DNA from 2 places in the Streptomyces sp. NPDC034670 genome. Region 2 is predicted to be linked to the other one. Evidence: predicted binding sites of a transcription regulator. Region 2 holds the regulator's gene; the other holds the start of a gene.
The links. The regulator HspR, encoded in region 2, represses chaperone genes until heat shock. The targets are predictions, from matches to a motif close to TTGAGNNNNNNNNNCTCAA.
Positions count from the first base shown of each region.

Region 1: the regulator HspR is predicted to act here: its motif matches at 2,875-2,893, upstream of lon (endopeptidase La).

Region 1 covers NZ_JBVITR010000015.1:38,635-43,420, forward strand. The annotation lists gene ACZ56B_RS13435 (lysozyme) at 1-330, shown strand, start outside; gene lon (endopeptidase La) at 438-2,852, opposite strand; gene ACZ56B_RS13445 (spermine/spermidine synthase domain-containing protein) at 3,051-3,764, shown strand; gene ACZ56B_RS13450 (response regulator transcription factor) at 3,889-4,629, shown strand; gene ACZ56B_RS13455 (HAMP domain-containing sensor histidine kinase) at 4,626-4,786, shown strand, end outside.
Region 2 covers NZ_JBVITR010000010.1:139,085-143,870, reverse strand. The annotation lists gene ACZ56B_RS10610 (sugar ABC transporter substrate-binding protein) at 196-1,302, opposite strand; gene ACZ56B_RS10605 (heat shock protein transcriptional repressor HspR) at 1,576-2,028, opposite strand; gene dnaJ (molecular chaperone DnaJ) at 2,034-3,206, opposite strand; gene grpE (nucleotide exchange factor GrpE) at 3,243-3,944, opposite strand; gene dnaK (molecular chaperone DnaK) at 3,941-4,786, opposite strand, start outside.

The sequences.
Region 1 (4,786 bases), on a different contig from region 2:
AACCCCTACGGGAACGACTGCTACGGCAAGTCGCAGAGCGCGATGGTGGAGTGGATCGGCGACTTCCTGGACCGGTACCGGGCGCGCACCGGGCGGGACGCCGTCATCTACACGTCGACCAGCTGGTGGACGCTGTGCACCGGCGACCACGCCGGCTTCGCCGCCGCCAGCCCGCTGTGGGTCGCCCGGTACGCCTCCACCGCGGGGGAGCTCCCCGCCGGCTGGGGGACCTACACGATGTGGCAGTACACCTCGACCGGGCCGACCGTCGGGGACCACAACCGCTTCAACGGCACGCTCGACCAGCTGCGGTCCCTCGCGCTGGGCTGACCGGCGGCCCCGCGCGGCCGCACGGCAAGGACGCACGGCGGAAGCGCACGGCGGAGGCCCGGGCCTCCCTCACGGGACCCGGGCCTCCCCTCCTTCCGGTCACGCCGTCACACCGCGACCGGAACCTCCGGCGCCGCGCCGCTGGCGGCCGGCGTCAGCGCCAGCTCGAGCACCTGGCGGACGTCGGTGACGGTGTGGACGTCGAGCTTGTCCAGCACCTGGGCCGGGACGTCGTCCAGGTCGGGCTCGTTGCGCTTGGGGATGACCACGGTGGTGATGCCGGCCCGGTGCGCCGCGAGCAGCTTCTGCTTCACCCCGCCGATCGGCAGCACCCGTCCGGTCAGCGAGACCTCGCCGGTCATCGCCACGTCGGTGCGGACCAGCCGGCCGGAGAGCAGCGAGGCCAGCGCGGTGGTCATGGTGATGCCGGCGCTCGGGCCGTCCTTGGGCACCGCGCCCGCCGGGAAGTGGATGTGCACGCCCCGGTCCTTCAGATCGGCCACCGGCAGCTCCAGTTCGGCGCCGTGGCTGCGCAGGAAGCTCAGCGCGATCCGCGCCGACTCCTTCATCACGTCGCCGAGCTGGCCGGTCAGCGTCAGGCCCGCCGCGCCGGTCTCCGGGTCGGCGAGGGACGCCTCCACGTAGAGGACGTCGCCGCCGGCCCCGGTCACCGCGAGCCCGGTGGCGACACCGGGGACGGAGGTGCGGCGCTCGGCCGGGTCCTGGGCGGACTCGGGCACGTGGTGCGGCCGGCCGATCAGGCCCCGCAGGTCGTCCTCGGTCACGGTGAACGGCAGCTCCCGCTCGCCCAGCTCGTGCTGGGCGGCGACCTTGCGCAGCAGCCGGGCGACGGACCGCTCCAGGTTGCGCACGCCGGCCTCGCGCGTGTACTCGCCGGCGAGCCTGCGCAGCGCGCCCTCCTCGATCGTCACCTCGTCCGCGCCGAGACCGGCGCGCTCCAGCTGACGCGGGAGCAGGTGGTCCCGGGCGATGACGACCTTCTCGTCCTCGGTGTAGCCGTCCAGGCGGACGATCTCCATCCGGTCCGCCAGCGCCTCCGGAATGGCCTCCAGGACGTTGGCGGTGGCGAGGAAGACCACGTCGGACAGGTCCAGCTCGACCTCCAGGTAGTGGTCCCGGAAGGTGTGGTTCTGCGCCGGGTCGAGCACCTCCAGCAGGGCCGCGGCCGGGTCGCCCCGGAAGTCCGCGCCCACCTTGTCGATCTCGTCGAGCAGCACCACCGGGTTCATCGACCCGGCCTCCTTGACGGCGCGGACGATCCGGCCGGGCAGCGCGCCGACGTAGGTGCGCCGGTGGCCGCGGATCTCGGCCTCGTCGCGGACGCCGCCGAGGGCGACCCGGACGAACTTCCGGCCCATCGCGTGGGCGACGGACTCGCCGAGGCTGGTCTTGCCGACGCCGGGCGGGCCGACCAGGGCGAGCACGGCGCCTCCGCGTCGGCCCCCGACCACGCCCAGCCCGCGCTCCGCGCGCCGCTTGCGCACCGCCAGGTACTCGACGATGCGCTCCTTCACGTCCTCGAGGCCGGCGTGCTCGGCGTCCAGGACGTCCTGGGCGCCCTGGATGTCGTAGGCGTCCTCGGTGCGCTCGTTCCACGGCATCTCCAGGACCGTGTCGAGCCAGGTGCGGATCCAGGAGCCCTCGGGCGACTGGTCGGAGGCCCGCTCCAGCTTGTCGACCTCCTTGAGCGCGGCCTCGCGGACCTTCTGCGGCAGGTCGGCGGCCTCGACGCGGGCGCGGTAGTCGTCGGACTCCCCGCCCTCCTGCTCACCGTTGAGCTCGCGCAGCTCCTTGCGGACGGCCTCCAGCTGACGGCGCAGCAGGAACTCGCGCTGCTGCTTGTCGACGCCCTCCTGGACGTCCTTGGCGATGGACTCGGCGACGTCCTGCTCGGCGAGGTGGTCGCGCAGCTGCTGGGTCGCGAGCCTCAGCCGGGCCACCGGGTCGGCGGTCTCCAGCAGCGCCACCTTCTGCTCGGTGGTCAGGAACGGCGAGTAGCCGGAGTTGTCGGCGAGCGCGGAGACGTCGTCGATGGCCTGGACGCGGTCGACGACCTGCCAGGCGCCGCGCTTGCGCAGCCAGGCGGTGGCGAGCGCCTTGTACTCCTTGACGAGTTCGGTCACCTGTCCCGGCAGCGGCTCGGGCACGTTCTCCTCGATCCGGGTGGCCTCCACCCACAGCGCCGCGCCCGGCCCGGTGGTCCCGGCGCCGATCCGCACCCGGCTCCGGCCGCGGATCAGGGCACCCGGATCGCCGTCGGCCAGCCTGCCGACCTGCTCGACCGTGCCGAGGACGCCGGTGCCGGCGTAGGTCCCGTCGACGCGCGGCACCAGGAGCACCCTGGGCTTGCCCGGCGCGTCCTTCGCGGCGGCCTGGGCGGCCTCCACCGCGGCGCGCACCTCCGCGTCGCTCAGGTCCAGCGGGACCACCATCCCGGGCAGCACGACCTCGTCGTCGAGCGGCAGCACGGGCAGGGCGAGCGGTGTGGACTCAGCAGCCATGATCTCCCCTTCGGCAGTCAAGTTGAGTTATGTCGACTCAATGCTCGTGAGTCCCCGAATGTTCCCAGGCCGTGTTCGCTCTGAGCGATCACCCAGCGGCGGGCGGGACGCCCTCCGCGCACCGGCGGCCCGGCGATCCGGTGATGCGGTGATCCGGGGGCCCGGCGGCCCGGGGAGAGGGCCTGCCAAGATGAACGGATGGCCACCCCGTACGACATTCCCGAACCCCCCGAAGTCCTGGACCGCCGCGAAGGCCCGTACGGCGAGGTCGCGCTGCGCCGGCACGGCGACCTGCTGCAGATCATCGCGAACGGCTGCTTCCTGATGGACACCTCCGACGGCCGCTCGGAGCGCCGGCTCGTCGACGCCGCCCTGGCCGCGCTCGACGCCGCCGACGCGGACGGGGGGCGCGACCCGCGCCCCGGCCCGCACGCCCTCATCGGCGGGCTCGGCGTCGGCTTCTCGCTCGCACACGCCGCCGCACAGCCCCGCTGGGGGCGGATCACCGTGGTGGAGCGCGAGCCGGCCGTCATCGACTGGCACCGCGAGGGCCCCCTGGCCCGGATCTCCGCCGAGGCCCTCGCCGACCCGCGCGCGGAGATCGTCGAGGCGGATCTCGTCGCCTACGTCAATGAGACGTCCGACACGTTCGACGCGCTGTGCCTCGACATCGACAACGGGCCCGACTGGACCGTCACCGAGGGCAACGACGGGCTCTACTCGCCGGCCGGACTGGCGGACTGCGCAAGGGTGTTGAGGCCCCGCGGAGTGCTCGCCGTGTGGTCGGCCAAGCCCTCCCCGGAATTCGAGGGAACCTTGCGGAATGCCGGGTTCCGGCACGTGCGTACCGAAGAGGTCCCCGTTGCCCGGGGCGTTCCGGACGTCGTGCACCTCGGCGTCCGCCCTGGATAGCAGACACGCGGTAACTCCCCGTACGCTGCTGCTCTGGCGCGGATCATCCAAGCGTCAATCGCAGTCATGCGCAGATGACGGATCACCCCACGGATTCCGGAAAAGCACACCTCAGGGGCGGGCGATGGAGCAGACACACACCTCCCACAACGGCACGGCGACGACCACCCCCGGCGCACAGCGGCGGGTCCTGGTGGTCGAGGACGACGCGACGATCGTGGACGCCATCGCGACCCGCCTGCGCGCCGAGGGATTCCTCGTGCAAACGGCCGGCGACGGCCCGTCCGCGGTCGACACGGCGGAGGCCTGGCAGCCCGATCTGCTGATCCTCGACGTCATGCTGCCGGGCTTCGACGGCCTGGAGGTCTGCCGGCGGGTGCAGGCCCAGCGGCCCGTGCCGGTGCTGATGCTCACCGCGCGCGACGACGAGACCGACATGCTGGTCGGGCTGGGCGTCGGAGCCGACGACTACATGACGAAGCCCTTCTCCATGCGGGAGCTGGCGGCCCGGGTGCACGTGCTGCTGCGCCGCATGGAGCGGGCGGCCCTCGCGGCCACGACGCCGCGCAGCGGCATCCTGCGCCTGGGCGAACTGGAGATCGACCACGCGCAGCGCCGGGTCCGGGTGCGCAGCGAGGACGTCCACCTGACGCCCACCGAGTTCGACCTGCTGGTCTGCCTGGCGAACACCCCCCGCGCGGTGCTCTCCCGCGAGCAGCTGCTGGCCGAGGTCTGGGACTGGGCCGACGCCTCCGGCACCCGCACCGTCGACAGCCACATCAAGGCGCTGCGCCGCAAGATCGGCGCCGAGCGCATCCGCACCGTGCACGGCGTGGGCTACGCCCTGGAGACGCCCACGCCATGAGCGACGGGCCGGCCCGACGCAAGAGCCCCGGGAAGCCACCCTGGGGCGGTGCGCGCCCCTTCTCGATCAAGACCAAGCTGGGCGCGCTGGTCGTCATCTCGGTGCTGATCACCACCGGACTGTCGATGATCGCGGTGCGCACCGAGACGGAGCTGCG
Region 2 (4,786 bases):
CCGGCTCTTTCCCCGCTTCGGGCCGTGCTGTCGCGACGAACCGACGAGGGTGGCCGAATACCGACGTCGCGACATGACGGCACCGCCGCACCGCCGGTCGGGAGCGGCGGTGCGGCGGTGCGGCGGTGCGGGAACCCGTGGTACGGGGGCCTGCGGGGCGGGAGCCGGCGGGGCGGAAGGGCGGCCCCGCGGGGGTTACTTCAGACCGATCTCGTCGCACGCCGCCTTGTACTGCGGGGTGCAGATGTCCGACACGTCGTAGATCCCGTCGGCGATGACGGTGTCCCGGATGTTCTCCTGGGTCAGCGCGACCACGGGCACGAGCTGCGCCGGGATGTCCTTGTCCGTGGGGCTGTTCACCCGGTCGCGGGTCAGCGCGTCGAACTTGATGTCCCGGCCCTGGACCTTCGCCACGGCCATCTCCGCGGCGGCCTCGGCCTCCTCCGGGTAGGACTTGTACACGCTCATGTACTGCTCGCCGCTGACGATCCGCTGCACCGCCGGCAGTTCCGCGTCCTGACCGGTGATCGGGGGCAGCTCGGTGACGCCGGCGGCCTTGAGCGCCGCGACGATGCCGCCCGCCATGCCGTCGTTGGCGGAGTAGACCGCGGCGATGTTCGACGCGCCGATCGCGTTGATCGCCTCGGTCATGTTGGCCTGGGCGTTCTCCGGCTTCCAGTCCTTGGTGTCGTAGGACTTGGCGATCGTCACCTTGCCCCGGAGCTCGGACAGCGCGCCCGCCTTGAACTGCTTGGCGTTCGGGTCGGTCGACGAGCCGTTCATCATCACGATCTTGTCGGTGACGCTGAGCCCGCTCCCGAGGGACTCCAGCAGCGAACGGCCCTGGACCTCGCCGACCAGCCCGTTGTCGAAGGAGATGTACGCGTCGATCGGCCCCTCGGCCAGCCGGTCGTAGGCGATGACCGGGATGCCCGCTTCCTTGGCCTTCTTCACGCTGCCCGCGATGCCGTGCGCGTCGACCGCGTCCAGCACGATGACGTCGACCTTCTTGTCGATCATCTCCTGCAGCTGGCTCTGCTGCTTGCCGGCGTCCGCCTCGGCGTTGGCGTACTCGACCTTGCCCTGGTTGCTGGTGAGGGACTCCACCTTCTTCTTGAAGATGGGGTAGTCGAACGTCTCGTACCGGGTGTTGGCCTTCTCCGGGAGCAGCAGCCCGACGGTGATGTCGTTCCCCTTGGTCGGGCTGGCGTCCTCGCTGCTCCCTGTCGCGTCGAGCACGCCGCAGCCGGCGAGCATGACGGACATCGAGGTGACGGCCACGGGTATGGCGATACGACGCATGCGGGGGCTCACTTCAGGTGCGTTCCGGACCTGGGCACAACTTTGTGTCCCATGTGACTGAAAAGCCAACGCTTCCGCCACCATCCGAGTCAAGAGTGATCACTTAACGAGATGGACACAACACGGTGAGCCGCACTCGTGAGGGTCCCGCGAACGACCCGCGGGGATCTGATGAATCCGTACACATGCGCTTATCACAGGCGCGCGGGCGCACGACGAGGGTCCGGGGGTTCCCCGAACCCCCGGACCCCGGCCGGTGCTTCCTCTTCCGCGTCAGTCCGCCTGCTGCTGCCGCTTCGGCCGCCACACCACCAGCGCGCTGGTCTGCTGGACCTCCTGGTACGGCACCAGGTCGCGACGGTACGAGGCGTGCACCGCCGCCTCGCGCTGACGCATCGTCGCCGCCGCGCCGTCGAGGGCGTCCTCCAGTTCGGCCACCCGGGCCTGGAGGGCGGTGACTTGGTTCTCCAGTTCGATGATGCGCTTGATTCCGGCCAGATTGATGCCCTCGTCCTGCGACAACTGCTGCACCTGGCGGAGCAGTTCGATGTCGCGGGCCGAGTAGCGGCGGCCCCGGCCGGCGGTGCGGTCCGGTGACACGAGCCCCAGGCGGTCGTACTGGCGCAGCGTCTGCGGGTGCAGGCCGGAGAGCTGGGCCGCCACCGAGATGACGTAGACCGGGGTGTCCTGGGTCAGTTCATACGGATTGCGTCGACGGCCGTCCATCAGTCTCAAGCTCCCTTCGCGGCCTGGAACAGCTCCGCCCGCGGGTCCTCGCCCGCGGTCGCCTCGCGATACGCCTCCAGCGCGTCACGAGCCTTCCCCGTCAGGTCCTTGGGAACACTCACCTCCACGGTGACCAGCAGATCACCGCGGGTGCCGTCCTTGCGGACCGCGCCCTTGCCCCTCGCCCGCATGGTGCGGCCGTTGGGCGTGCCCGGCGGCAGCTTCAGCGTGACCGGGGGGCCGCCCAGCGTCGGGACCCGGATCTCACCGCCGAGGGCCGCCTCGGGGTAGGTGACCGGGACGGTGACGGTGAGGTTGTCGCCCTTGCGGCCGAACACCGGGTGGGTGCCGACGTGCACGACGACGTACAGGTCGCCCGCCGGCCCGCCCCGCTCGCCCGGTGCGCCCTTGCCGCGCAGCCGGATCCGCTGGCCGTCGCTGACGCCCGCGGGGATGCGCACCTGCATGGTCCTGGAGGACTTGGCCCGGCCGCTGCCCCTGCAGACGTCGCAGGGGGTCTCCGCGATCAGGCCGCGGCCCTTGCAGTCGGGGCAGGGGTCGGTGAGCGAGAAGCCCCCGCCGGAGCCCCGCGCCACCTGCCCGGTGCCGACGCAGGTCGGGCACACGCGCGGTGTGCCGTTCTTGTCGCCGGTGCCGGAACAGGCCTTGCAGGGCGCCTGCGAGGACATCCGCAGCGGAACGGTCGCGCCCTCGATCGCCTCGGTGAAGCTGAGGGTGACCTCGGACTCGATGTCCTGGCCGCGGCGGGGCTGGGTACGCGTGGTGCCCGTGCCGCCGCGGTTGAACAGGCCCCCGAAGACGTCACCGAGGCCGCCGCCGAAGCCGCCGCCCGCCTGGCCCCCGGCCTGACCCCCGAAGAGGTCGCCCAGGTCGAAGTTGAAGGAGCCGCCCGCGCCCGGCCCCGGGCGGAAGCCGCCGTTGCCGAAGAGGGCGCGGGCCTCGTCGTACTCCTTGCGCTTCTTGGGGTCGCCGAGGACGTCGTTCGCCTCGGAGATCTCCTTGAACCGCTCCTCCGCCTTGGCGTTCCCCTTGTTGGCGTCCGGGTGGTACTCGCGGGCGAGCTTCCGGTACGCCTTCTTGATCTCGGCCTCGGTGGCGTCCTTGGGGACGCCGAGGACCTTGTAGTAGTCCTTCTCGATGAAGTCCTTGGTGCTCATCCCCGACGTCCCTCCTTCCCTGCGTCAGCTATTACGTCAGCCCTCCTCCGGGCCACCGTTCTCCTTGTCCTCCGCCGCGTCCGCCGGTGCCTCGGCGCCCTCCTCGGCCGGCTTGACCGTCTGCGCACCGGGCTGCGGCTCGGCCACGGCCACCCGCGCGGGGCGGATGGTGCGCTCGCCGATGCGGTACCCCGGCTGCAGAATCGCCACGCACGTCGTCTCGGTGACGTCCGGGGCGTAGGAGTGCATCAGGGCCTCGTGGATCGTCGGGTCGAAGGGCTCGCCCTCCTTGCCGAACTGCTGCAGGCCCATCTTCGCCACGGTCGTCTCCAGCGACTCGGCGACGGACTTGAACCCGCCGACCAGTTCGCCGTGCTCCCGGGCGCGGCCGATGTCGTCGAGCACGGGCAGGAGTTCGGTCAGGAGGTTCGCGACGGCGATCTCCTTGACCGCGACCCGGTCCCGCTCGACGCGGCGGCGGTAGTTCTGGTACTCGGCCTGGAGGCGCTGGAGGTCCGCCGTGCGCTCGCCCAGCGCGGAGCGCACCTGGTCCAGCTCGGCCACCAGGGCCGCGTTCCGGTCCGCGTCCCCGGCCGGAGCCGCCCCTTCCTCCGGAGAGGAGGAGGGAGCGGTCTTCGGCTCGGCGTCATCGGAGGGAGCGCCGGAGGGGACGTCGGGCTGCTGCGGCGGCGGCTGCGGCTGCTGCTGCTCGTCGAAGCCCGGGGTCTCCTCGGTCACGCCGCACCGTCCTTCCGGTCCTCGTCGACGATCTCGGCATCCACCACATCGTCGTCCGCCCTGGCCTCACCGGCACCGGCGGAGGCGCCGCCGGCCGCCTGGGCGCCCTGGGCGTCGGCGTACATGGCCTGGCCCAGCTTCTGGGAGACGGCCGCGACCTTCTCCGTAGCGGTGCGGATCTCGGCGGTGTCGTCGCCCTTGAGCTTCTCCTTCAGCTCGGCGACGGCGGCCTCGACCTCGGTCTTGATCTCGCCGGGGACCTTGTCCGCGTTGTCGCTGAGGAACTTCTCGGTCTGGTAGACGAGCTGCTCGCCCTGGTTGCGGGACTCGGCGGCCTCGCGGCGCTTGTGGTCCTCCTCCGCGTAGCGCTCGGCCTCCTCGCGCATGCGGTCGACCTCTTCCTTCGGGAGCGAGGAGCCGCCGGTGACGGTCATCTTCTGCTCCTTTCCGGTGCCGAGGTCCTTCGCCGTGACGTGCATGATGCCGTTGGCGTCGATGTCGAAGGAGACCTCGATCTGCGGGACGCCGCGGGGCGCCGGCGGCAGACCGGTCAGCTCGAACATGCCGAGCTTCTTGTTGTACGCCGCGATCTCGCGCTCGCCCTGGTAGACCTGGATCTGCACCGACGGCTGGTTGTCCTCGGCCGTGGTGAAGATCTCCGAGCGCTTCGTCGGGATCGTGGTGTTGCGCTCGATCAGCTTGGTCATGATGCCGCCCTTGGTCTCGATGCCGAGGGACAGCGGGGTGACGTCGAGCAGCAGGACGTCCTTGACCTCGCCCTTGAGGACACCGGCCTGGAGCGCGGCGCCGATGGAGACGACCTCGTCCGGGTTGACGCCCTT